3 regions of the Paenibacillus sp. FSL P2-0322 genome follow, and region 3 is predicted to be linked to each of the others. Evidence: riboswitches for the same ligand, from Rfam matches in the RefSeq annotation. Region 3 holds a riboswitch; each other region holds the start of a gene.
The links. A riboswitch is a leader RNA that binds a small molecule or an ion and turns the genes downstream of it on or off. The one in region 3 is predicted to bind glycine.

Region 1: another riboswitch for glycine. It lies ahead of gcvT (glycine cleavage system aminomethyltransferase GcvT); the one in region 3 lies ahead of sdaAB (L-serine ammonia-lyase, iron-sulfur-dependent subunit beta).
Region 2: another riboswitch for glycine. It lies ahead of MKY24_RS20660 (sodium:alanine symporter family protein); the one in region 3 lies ahead of sdaAB (L-serine ammonia-lyase, iron-sulfur-dependent subunit beta).

What each region holds. Positions count from the first base shown of each region.
Region 1 is NZ_CP150243.1:4,511,881-4,515,163, reverse strand. It holds gene gcvPA (aminomethyl-transferring glycine dehydrogenase subunit GcvPA) at 1-782, opposite strand, end outside; gene gcvT (glycine cleavage system aminomethyltransferase GcvT) at 911-2,011, opposite strand; glycine riboswitch at 2,189-2,380, opposite strand; gene gcvH (glycine cleavage system protein GcvH) at 2,681-3,079, shown strand.
Region 2 is NZ_CP150243.1:4,684,592-4,687,874, reverse strand. It holds gene MKY24_RS20665 (glycoside hydrolase family 1 protein) at 1-1,434, shown strand, start outside; glycine riboswitch at 1,699-1,793, shown strand; gene MKY24_RS20660 (sodium:alanine symporter family protein) at 1,953-3,283, shown strand, end outside.
Region 3 is NZ_CP150243.1:463,743-467,025, forward strand. It holds gene sdaAA (L-serine ammonia-lyase, iron-sulfur-dependent, subunit alpha) at 1-747, opposite strand, end outside; gene sdaAB (L-serine ammonia-lyase, iron-sulfur-dependent subunit beta) at 737-1,426, opposite strand; glycine riboswitch at 1,638-1,753, opposite strand; gene MKY24_RS02110 (DUF6359 domain-containing protein) at 1,968-3,283, shown strand, end outside.

The DNA of each region.
Region 1 (3,283 bases), 2.0 Mb from region 3:
ACAATATCCGCGCCCTGTTTGCCGGGTGTTTCCAGCAAGCCAAGTGCCAGTGGATTGGCACTGACGACCAAAAGACCTTTGTGCGCATGGATGAGGTCAGCCATCGGCTTCAGGTTTTCCACGGCTCCGAAAAAGTTGGGGCTTTGGACCAAAACAGCCGCGGTCTGTTCCGATACGGCCGCCGCTAGCGCATCAGCATCCGTTACGCCGTCCGAACAGCCGATTTCCACGATGTCCAAATCCAATCCGCGTGCATAGGCTGCCAATACCTGACGTGCCTCCGGATGGACGGACCTTGATACGATAAGCTGTTTACGGCGGGTAGCTGCGGCGGACAGTGAGCCCGCTTCCGCCAGTGCAGTCGCTCCGTCGTACATGCTGGCATTAGCTACAGCCATGCCCGTCAATTCGCAAATATACGACTGAAACTCGAAAATGGCTTGTAGCTCGCCTTGGCTTACTTCCGGCTGATAGGGGGTGTAGGCTGTATAGAATTCCGAGCGTGAAGTGATGTGCTGGATGACGGACGGAATATGATGATCATAAATTCCTGCGCCAAGGAAGCTGGCATGTGTGTCTGTATTGGCGTTGTGTCCGGCCAGCTCGGCCAAGTGGCGGGTTAAGGCTTTCTCATCGAGTCGAGAAGAGAGAGGCAGTTCCCCTTGATATCGAATGGCCTCTGGAATGTCACTGAATAAATCATCAATAGATGATACACCCACCACACGCAGCATTTCGGTTTGATCCTGTTCAGTCATAGGGAGATAACGATGCTGCTTCATAGGTTCTGACTCCTTTCGAAAAGCAAGATTTTAGATCGTAAATTAGCTAATAAAAAAGTGTGTGAGATGAAAAACCCAGAAGTTCATATCTGACATATTTGCTTTATAGAAATAAAAAGAGTTTAAGATCAGCGCGGGCGTTTATAAAAGGGTGCTGCCACCACCTCGGCACGCAGGCGTTTGCCACGAATCTCAACCTCCAACGGTGTGGAGAGGGCGCTAAAACGACTGTCCACCAAGGCGAGGCCCAGATTACGCTTCAAGGTGGGCGACTGAGTCCCCGTTGTGACCTCACCAATGTGTTGTCCTTCTGCGAATACCGGGTAATGGGCGCGTGGGATACCGCGATCAATCATTTCCAGCCCGATCAATTTGCGAGGAATCCCTTGTTCTTTCTGACGTTGCAGTGCTTCTCTACCGATAAAATCTCCTTTATTCAGCTTGACGAAGAAACCTAGACCAGCTTCGAGTGGTGAAATCGTGGCAGATAACTCCTGACCATATAGCGGCAACCGTGTCTCAAAGCGTAGGGTATCCCGAGCACCAAGTCCAGCGGGAATCAGCCCATACGACTCACCGGAACGAAGCAAACCCTCCCATACGGCTGGTGCTTCCGCAGCAGGTATATAAAATTCAAAACCGTCTTCGCCCGTATATCCGGTTCGTGAGACCAGTGCTTTTGCTCCGAACAATGGCACATTCTCATGGAAGCGGAAAGATGCCAGATTCGTAATGTCCGTATCTGCCACGGCTGCGGCAATACGTGCTGCCTCCGGTCCTTGCAACGCTAGCAATGCTATCGCATCAGACACATTCTCCATGTGAACGGATGCAGGCATATGGCGCATTAGCCAATCCCAATCCTTATCGATGTTGGATGCGTTCACAACGAGCATGTAGCGTTCCGGTCCTTTGCAGTAAACAAGTAGGTCGTCTACTACCCCTCCATCGGGGTAACACAGGAGTGAATATTGTGCCTGACCTGGTTCCAACTGGCTGACATCATTCGTGGTCACCTTTTGCAGAAAAGCTTCGGCTTCTTTGCCTTCAACCAAAAATTCGCCCATATGCGATACATCGAATAAACCCGCACGTTGCCGGACGGCCTCATGCTCCTTTTGAATGCCGCTAAACTGAACCGGGAGCTCCCAGCCGCCAAAGTCAATACAACGAACCCCAGACTGCGTCCCGTAGGACGAATATAGCGGTGTTTTTCGCAAATTAGTCATTATTCCACTCCTATCCGGTGTGATCGGCTAAACAAAAAAGACAGGCCGAAAAAAACGTATAGACGGCAGTCTACACTCTTTTTTTCAGCTCTGTCCTTGATACCAGAAAGTTACCCCGGTATGTACCGGGTTTCCCCTTGGGTGATCCGCTCCAATAGCGAATGCTCTCCAGAGATGCGTCCGGCAGAGGTCCTTTTGCCTGAGAGATTCACCTGCAATGCAGGTTTACTCCTTCGGCGCTACCTTCGGGATCAACGGTATATTACCTGGCTTTGCAGATAACAACTTGATCCGATTCGCGTGCACTTATGTCTCACAAGCGGCAACAGCTATGCGAATCTTTTTGGCAGTCTCTCCCTCCGCGTTCATCCGCGTTTGCAGTTGTCGGGGTGTTTCCCAAAGCATTTGCTATAACCCATTAATACGCAAATTCATTTAAAATGTCAATAAAAATGTCATCAAAAACAATAGAAAAAACATTTAATATATAAATAAGGATATGTAAGCGTTTGTTATAAGCTATCATATTTTTATATAGTACGCTATATGAGGTGATATGAAGTATTTTTGTTAGTATTATTGACATGAGTGTTCTTGTTGTCATAATCTTAACCTGTCTAGTACAGTGAGCAAAAGCGATTTTATTCATATGGAAGTGAGGGGAACAGAATGGGTGAAGTAAAGCAGCAACTTTGGTATACAGACGAACATGAGTGGGTTCAGCGGACAGAGAATGGAACGGTACGAATTGGTATTACAGACTTTGCACAGCATCAACTGGGTGATATTGTTTTTGTAGAATTACCTGAGGCGGGAGCAACGATTGAGCAGGGAGCGGAGATCGGTACGATTGAATCGGTGAAGACAGTATCCGACCTTTTTGCTCCGGTGACGGGAACCATACTAAAAGTGAATGAAACGCTGGAAAGTACACCTGAGCTAGTGAATGAATCTCCCTATGAAAAAGGTTGGATGATCGAAGTAGAGATGGATAAAGATGTGGAGGAAGCCTTGGGCAAGCTACTGTCTGCGGATCAGTATGAGCAGTTGATTTCCGATGAGCAATAATGGAGCATTGTAGTATGGAGTAAGAGGGTTATTTGTCTGCTCGATTTTTGTATAAAATAGTCGCTATGATTTGACGTAGCGGCTATTTTTTTGTCTTTTTTCAAACGTAATTACGTGTTTTATTCTGATTTAGAGGGTTGTCCCCATATAAGAATCATACATAATCCAGCACGGTTTTTCGACTAATTTCTATAGCTACAGGTC
Region 2 (3,283 bases), 1.9 Mb from region 3:
CCCGAAAATTTCCTGTGGGGTGGTGCAACCGCAGCCAACCAATTGGAAGGTGCTTTTGACGTAGATGGAAAAGGATTGTCCAGTGCCGACATGGTTGCCTATGTACCCAAAGCAGAGCGCAAGAACGATCATGCTATGGAGATTTCGTCCGAGCGACTCGAAGACATTTTGGCAGGCAAAGTCAATGCCCGTTTTCCAAAACGTGAAGGTGTGGACTTCTTCCACCACTACAAAGAAGATATTGCATTGTTCGCGGAAATGGGCTTTAAGGTATTTCGTATGTCCATCAACTGGTCGCGGATTTTCCCGAATGGCTATGATGCCGAGCCGAATGAAGCGGGACTGCAATTCTACGACAATGTATTTGATGAGCTGCGCAAATATGGTATTGAACCGCTGGTAACATTGTCACATTATGAGACACCGCTGGGTTTGACTCAGAAGTATAATGGCTGGCTGGGTCGTGAAGTTATACAGCACTACGTAAATTATGCCGAAACTGTGTTCACGCGTTATAAGGATAAAGTAAAATACTGGCTGACCTTTAATGAAATCAATGTAATGACCATGAGTCCGTTTACCGGTGGCGGGGTGGTCATTGACCGCGTAGAAAACAAGCAGCAAGCGATATATCAAGCACTGCATCATCAATTTGTAGCTAGTGCACTGGCGACAAAACGAGGACATGAGATCATCCCGGGCTCTCAAATCGGCTGTATGCTGGCTCGTTTGGAAAGCTACCCACATACGTGTAATCCAGAGGATATACTGAAAGCCCAGCATGAAAATCAGATGAACCTGTTCTTTACGGATGTGCATGCCCGTGGGGAATATTCCAACTACATGAATCGTTATTTTGAAGAAAATAATGTTGTTATACACACAGAACCAGGCGATGCCGAAATTTTAAAAAATAACACGGTCGATTATATCTCATTCAGCTACTACATGACCTTGACCGTATCTGCAGGTCCAGAAGGCGAAAAAGCAGCAGGAAACCTGATTGGCGGCGTGAAAAATCCATATTTACAGTCCTCTGACTGGGGATGGCAGATCGATCCGATCGGCCTGCGTGTTACGCTGAACACGTTTTATGACCGCTACCAAAAGCCGCTGTTCATCGTGGAAAATGGTTTGGGTGCGTATGATAAGGTGGAAGAAGACGGCTCTGTGCATGATACGTATCGCATTGATTACTTGCGTCAGCATATTGCCCAAATGAAGGAAGCGATTGCCGACGGTGTTGATCTGATTGGTTACACCAGCTGGGGTCCTATCGACCTTGTGAGCATGTCTACTTCCGAAATGTCCAAGCGCTACGGATTTATTTACGTTGATCTGGATGATGACGGTAACGGAACGCTCAAACGCTCCAAAAAGGACTCATTTAACTGGTATAAAAATGTGATAGCAACCAATGGTGAAGAATTGTAATTCCAAATTTTCTCGGGCGGGTATAGCAGAGGACATCCTAAGGATGCAATCTGCTGTACCCGCTTTTTTTGATAGACATAATAATAATGTTTCAGAGGGCTTCACAAACTTTTCACTTGTAATAAGCTGAAAGTTTTCTGTATAATAAATAAAAATTTCATATGTCTGGTTGATGTTTGCGGGAGATGGAACGAAAGTTCCGACCGAAGGGGCAAAACTCTCAGGTGCTTAGGCTGATTACAGCAACAAGCGGGGACCGTAAACGGACAGAACTCTGGAGAGACCCTTAATTGGGCGCCGAAGGTGCACCGCAGAGAACATCTGCTTAAACTCTCAGGCAAAAGGACAGAGACGCGAATAACCTGTGACAGGGAATGCCCTAGGCTTTTTTATAAGCTATTAGAGGCAGAAACCTGCGCAAGATGGTTGTATTTTTTCGTGCCTTTAACCTCTCCAGGAGTCGAATCAGCGGATTTGACTCTTTTTTGTTTTCTAATATGCTGGAGGAGCGGGTTGAAATGAATTTGGTACATGTGTTAGAAGCGATTAGCAGTTGGATATGGGGGGCGCCTCTCATCATTCTTGTCATGGGAACGGGGTTGTGGCTGACCATACGTTTGAAGATGCTGCAGGTATTCCGCCTGCCCCTGGCGATCAAGCTGATCGGTAAGGCCCCGAATGAAGGCAGCGGGGATGTAAGTAGTTTTGCGGCTTTGAGTACAGCGTTGGCGGCTACAGTTGGCACAGGAAGTATTGTCGGCGTAGCGACAGCCATTAAGCTGGGCGGGCCGGGTGCCTTGTTCTGGATGGTCGTTGCAGCCTTTTTTGGGATGGCGACGAAATATGCGGAAGGTGTACTTGCGGTAAAATACCGGGTGAAGGATCGGAATGGGCAATTTTCCGGCGGCCCGATGTATTATATTGAGAAAGGTCTGGGACGCCGTTTTAAACCGCTGGCGATGCTGTTTGCTTTTTCGGGCATGCTGGTAGCGTTGTTCGGGATTGGAACGTTTCCGCAGGTCAAAGCGATTGTATCTTCGACCGAAAACAGTTTTGGCGTTCCGCCCATTGTAACGGCACTGATTATTGCTATCCTTACAGGACTTGTTACTATTGGAGGACTCAAAAGCATTGCCAAGGTATCGACGAAGGTCGTTCCTTTTAAAACAGGCTTGTACGTACTGATCTGTCTCATCGTACTGATTCGGTTTGCTGACCAACTACCTGCCGCAATTGCGCTGGTGCTCCATTCGGCATTTTCAACTACATCTGCAACGGGCGGATTTGCCGGAGCTACGATTATGCTGGCGATGCGAAGTGGGGTAGCCAGAGGTATTTTTGCCAATGAGGCCGGATTGGGAAGCGCACCGATTGCAGCCGCAGCTGCCAAAACCAAATGGCCTGCGGAGCAAGGGCTAATTTCCATGACAGGCGTGTTTATTGATACGATGGTTATTTGTGTGATGACCGGGTTGACGCTACTGGTTAGTGGTGTGTGGAGCGGGCCTACCGATGCGGGCCTGATGACTCAGCAAGCATTTTCCAGCGCATTCCCGCTGGGGGCAGAACTGCTCACAATCATTCTGATTATGTTTGCGTTCACCACCATGCTCGGCTGGAACTATTACGGGGAACGCTGTGTTGAATATTTGCTTGGGGTCAAGTGGATTAAGCCATACCGCTATCTGTTCATCCTACTGGTTGCCGGGGGCGCGTTCATTAAACTGGATGCGATTTGGCTGCTGGCAGATATCTTTAACGCAATGATGGCTTTCCCGAACCTGATTGCCCTGCTCGGCTTATCAGGAATTGTAGTCGCAGAAACCCGAACCTATATGGATTCTCTGAA
Region 3 (3,283 bases):
AGACGGAATAGCGCTGCGCACACCCGCCAAAGCCATATCCGCTGCGGCAAGCGCAGTCACGGCTCCCAGCCCGTTGCGCACGATGCACGGAATCTCCACGAGTCCAGCGACGGGGTCGCAAATCAGGCCGAGCGTGTTCTTAAGAGCGAGGCCCACGGCGTGAACAGCCTGTTCAGGCGTACCACCACGCAGCTCGACCATAGCGCCAGCAGCCATCCCGATAGCTGAACCAATCTCAGCCTGACAGCCTCCCTCCGCGCCAGAAATGAAGGAGTTGTTGGCGATCACGTAGCCAATGGCTCCAGCGGCGAACAGGCCGTTCACCATATGCTCATCATCCCAGCCGAACCGCTCCTGCGCACTGATGAACACACCAGGGATAACCCCACATGAGCCTGCGGTAGGCGTGGCCACAATGCGACCCATGGATGCATTAACCTCCGACACGGAGAGGGCATAAGCCATGGCAAGCGCGGAGGCATCACCGGAGCAGGTTTCCCCTGACCGCAGATACTCGGCTAGGCGCTTGCCGTCACCGCCCGTCAATCCACTGCGGGATACGGTGTCTTGTGTCTGACCGCGATGAACGGCTTCCTTCATGACTTCATAATAATCAGACATTTGGCGAAAGATTTCTTCCTCCGTTGTATTCGTCTCTTGTACCTGCTCTTGAATCATCAAACGGCCAATTGTGGTGGATTCTTCAGCGCATAAAGCGCTGATTTCATGCAGATGGCTAAACCGCATCGGATTCAGCTCCTTTTTTCAAATTAATCATCTTAATTTCATACATATGAGGTAAAGAACGCAGTTCCGCAATCAGTTCAGCTGGAGCAGAACTGTCCGTTTCAATGGCGGTGAGTGCTTCACCATCCCGGCCTTTGCGATCTACGTGCATATAGGCAATGTTAATGTGGGCCGCGCCCAGCGCTGAAGTTATCGCGCCCAATGTACCGGGCTTATCCGAGTGGAGAAGCACCAGCGTAGGCAGCTCCCCGGTCAGATTGACCCGGAATTCGTTAAGCTGCTGGACATGGATGCTGCCGCCGCCGATGGAGGAGCCCAACAGTGTGCGCTGATCCTCGCCCTTCCACAGCTCGAAACGGACAGTGTTCGGATGAGGCGCGGGGAGTCCGCTGACGGCGAATTCCACGGCCATCCCGGCTTGCTCTGCCCATTGCTCGGCATCCGGAATCCGGTGATCGTCCGTATCGTAATTAAGCAGCCCTGCGATGAGCGCCAGGTCTGTACCGTGTCCTTTATACGTGTCGGCAAAGGAGCCGTACAGCGTCATGCGGGCACGGTCAGGCTGCGTCCCGAGCCAGTGCCGGGCAACGCGTGCGAGCCGCACCGCGCCTGCGGTGTGTGAACTGGAAGGTCCGGTCATGGCCGGACCGATAATAGAAAATACATCTTTGAAACGCATGGTGTGGCCCCCTGTATGTTCTAATACCATACTATATGGTATTTCCGCGTCTTTGCGCGGTTATGACGGTTCTTAATGCTGACGCACAATGTGAGCACAAAAAAGGACAGGATAAGGAAGTTTCCCTTATCTCTGTCCTCGTTACCTGAGAGTTTCGTGCGGTGTTCTTACCGCCTTACCCCTTGGGTGGCTTGCGCTCTCTCCAGAGTTGCGTCAGATGACGATACATGGACCTGAGAGATTATCCGTCAGCCGGGTGCTGACGTCTTGCTCCTTCGGTGCCGCCAGAGTGTAGGCTCCCTGGACAGACTCTCCCGTCATCTTCATTCGCGTATACCGTTCTACATGTCTTCCTTAGCGTAATGTATGCCGTGCTCAGTGTCAATCACAGGTTTAATTTTTACATAAACAGGTGCGTTTCCAATAAAAAAGATTAAAATTTACATAATTATGGATGAAACCAGGAAGGAATTAGAAGATTGGCGGCTAATCTGATAAAGGACAAGTATATTTATGGAAATCATAGGAGGGATATTGACGTATGGTAAAAGGCTTGCGATTCACAGGTTCACGCTTAAAAGGGATGTTGCATCTAGCAGCGATCGTATCACTGCTGATTGGGATCTTCGTTCCATTCGGTCAGGTCAAGGCGGAGGGAGCATTGACAGTAGCCGAAGCACTTCAGCGCCAAAGCAGTGGAGGTACGGTGACGGTGGAAGGTTACATCGTCGGACATGCTACCGGATCGAAAACGGCTAACTTTTCTTCCCCGTTCGCGAATGATTTTAACGTACTGATTGCCGATCAGGCAAATGAACGTAATACGTCTAATCTGTTGGATGTACAGCTGACTTCAGCGTACAGAGGGCAATATGGGCTATCAGGCCATCCTGAGCTGATCGGCAGCAAAATTCGTGTGACGGGTACACTCGGCGCCTACAATAATTTTGGTGGAGTGAAAAGTCCAAGTGCTGTTGAACTGGTGAGCGGAAGCGAGCCGGGGGAACCAGGCGAACCTGGCAACCCGGGTCAACCCGGTACTACACTGCCGGATGGAAAAGGCAAAAAGGTGCTGTTCGATAATACGCACGCACAGACCGCTGGTGCAGCAGATTGGGTCATTGAAGGCGCCTTCTCCGACTTTGCCAATGGACTGCGTAATGTAGGCTTTACGGTAGACCAATTGAATCGTCCCATTCCTTTTACTTATGGAGAGCAGGCTATAACATATGATAAGTTACGCCAATATGATGTGTTCATTATTGGTGAAGCGAATGTTGCCTTTAAGGCATCCGAGCAGGCTGCCCTGCTGCAATACGTGAATAGCGGGGGGAGCGTCTTCTTCATCTCCGATCATTATAATGCGGACCGTAACAAAAACCGTTGGGATTCCTCCGAGGTTATGAATGGTTACCGTCGTGGAGCCTATACTAATCCGGCCAAGGGCATGACTGCAGAAGAAGCTGCATCACCGGCGATGCAAGGATTAACAAGCTCCGATTGGCTGGCGGCCAACTTTGGCGTTCGTTTCCGTTACAATGCGCTGGGTGATGTGAATGCTACCGACATTGTAGCCGCAGATCAATCTTTCGGCATTACCAAGGGTGTGCGCTCGATTGCAATGCATGCAGGATCTACGCTGGCTATTATTGATCCTACCAAGGCTAAAGGCATTGCTTATATCCCTTCAGGCACGAAAAAATGGGGTAATGCGGTAGACCAGGGAGTTTATAACGGCGGGGGCCGTGCGGAAGGACCTTATGCTGCTATTTCCAAGGTAGGTCAAGGCAAGGCAGCGTTCATCGGTGATTCTTCCCCTGTAGAAGATGCTACACCGAAATATGTGCGTGAGGAAAA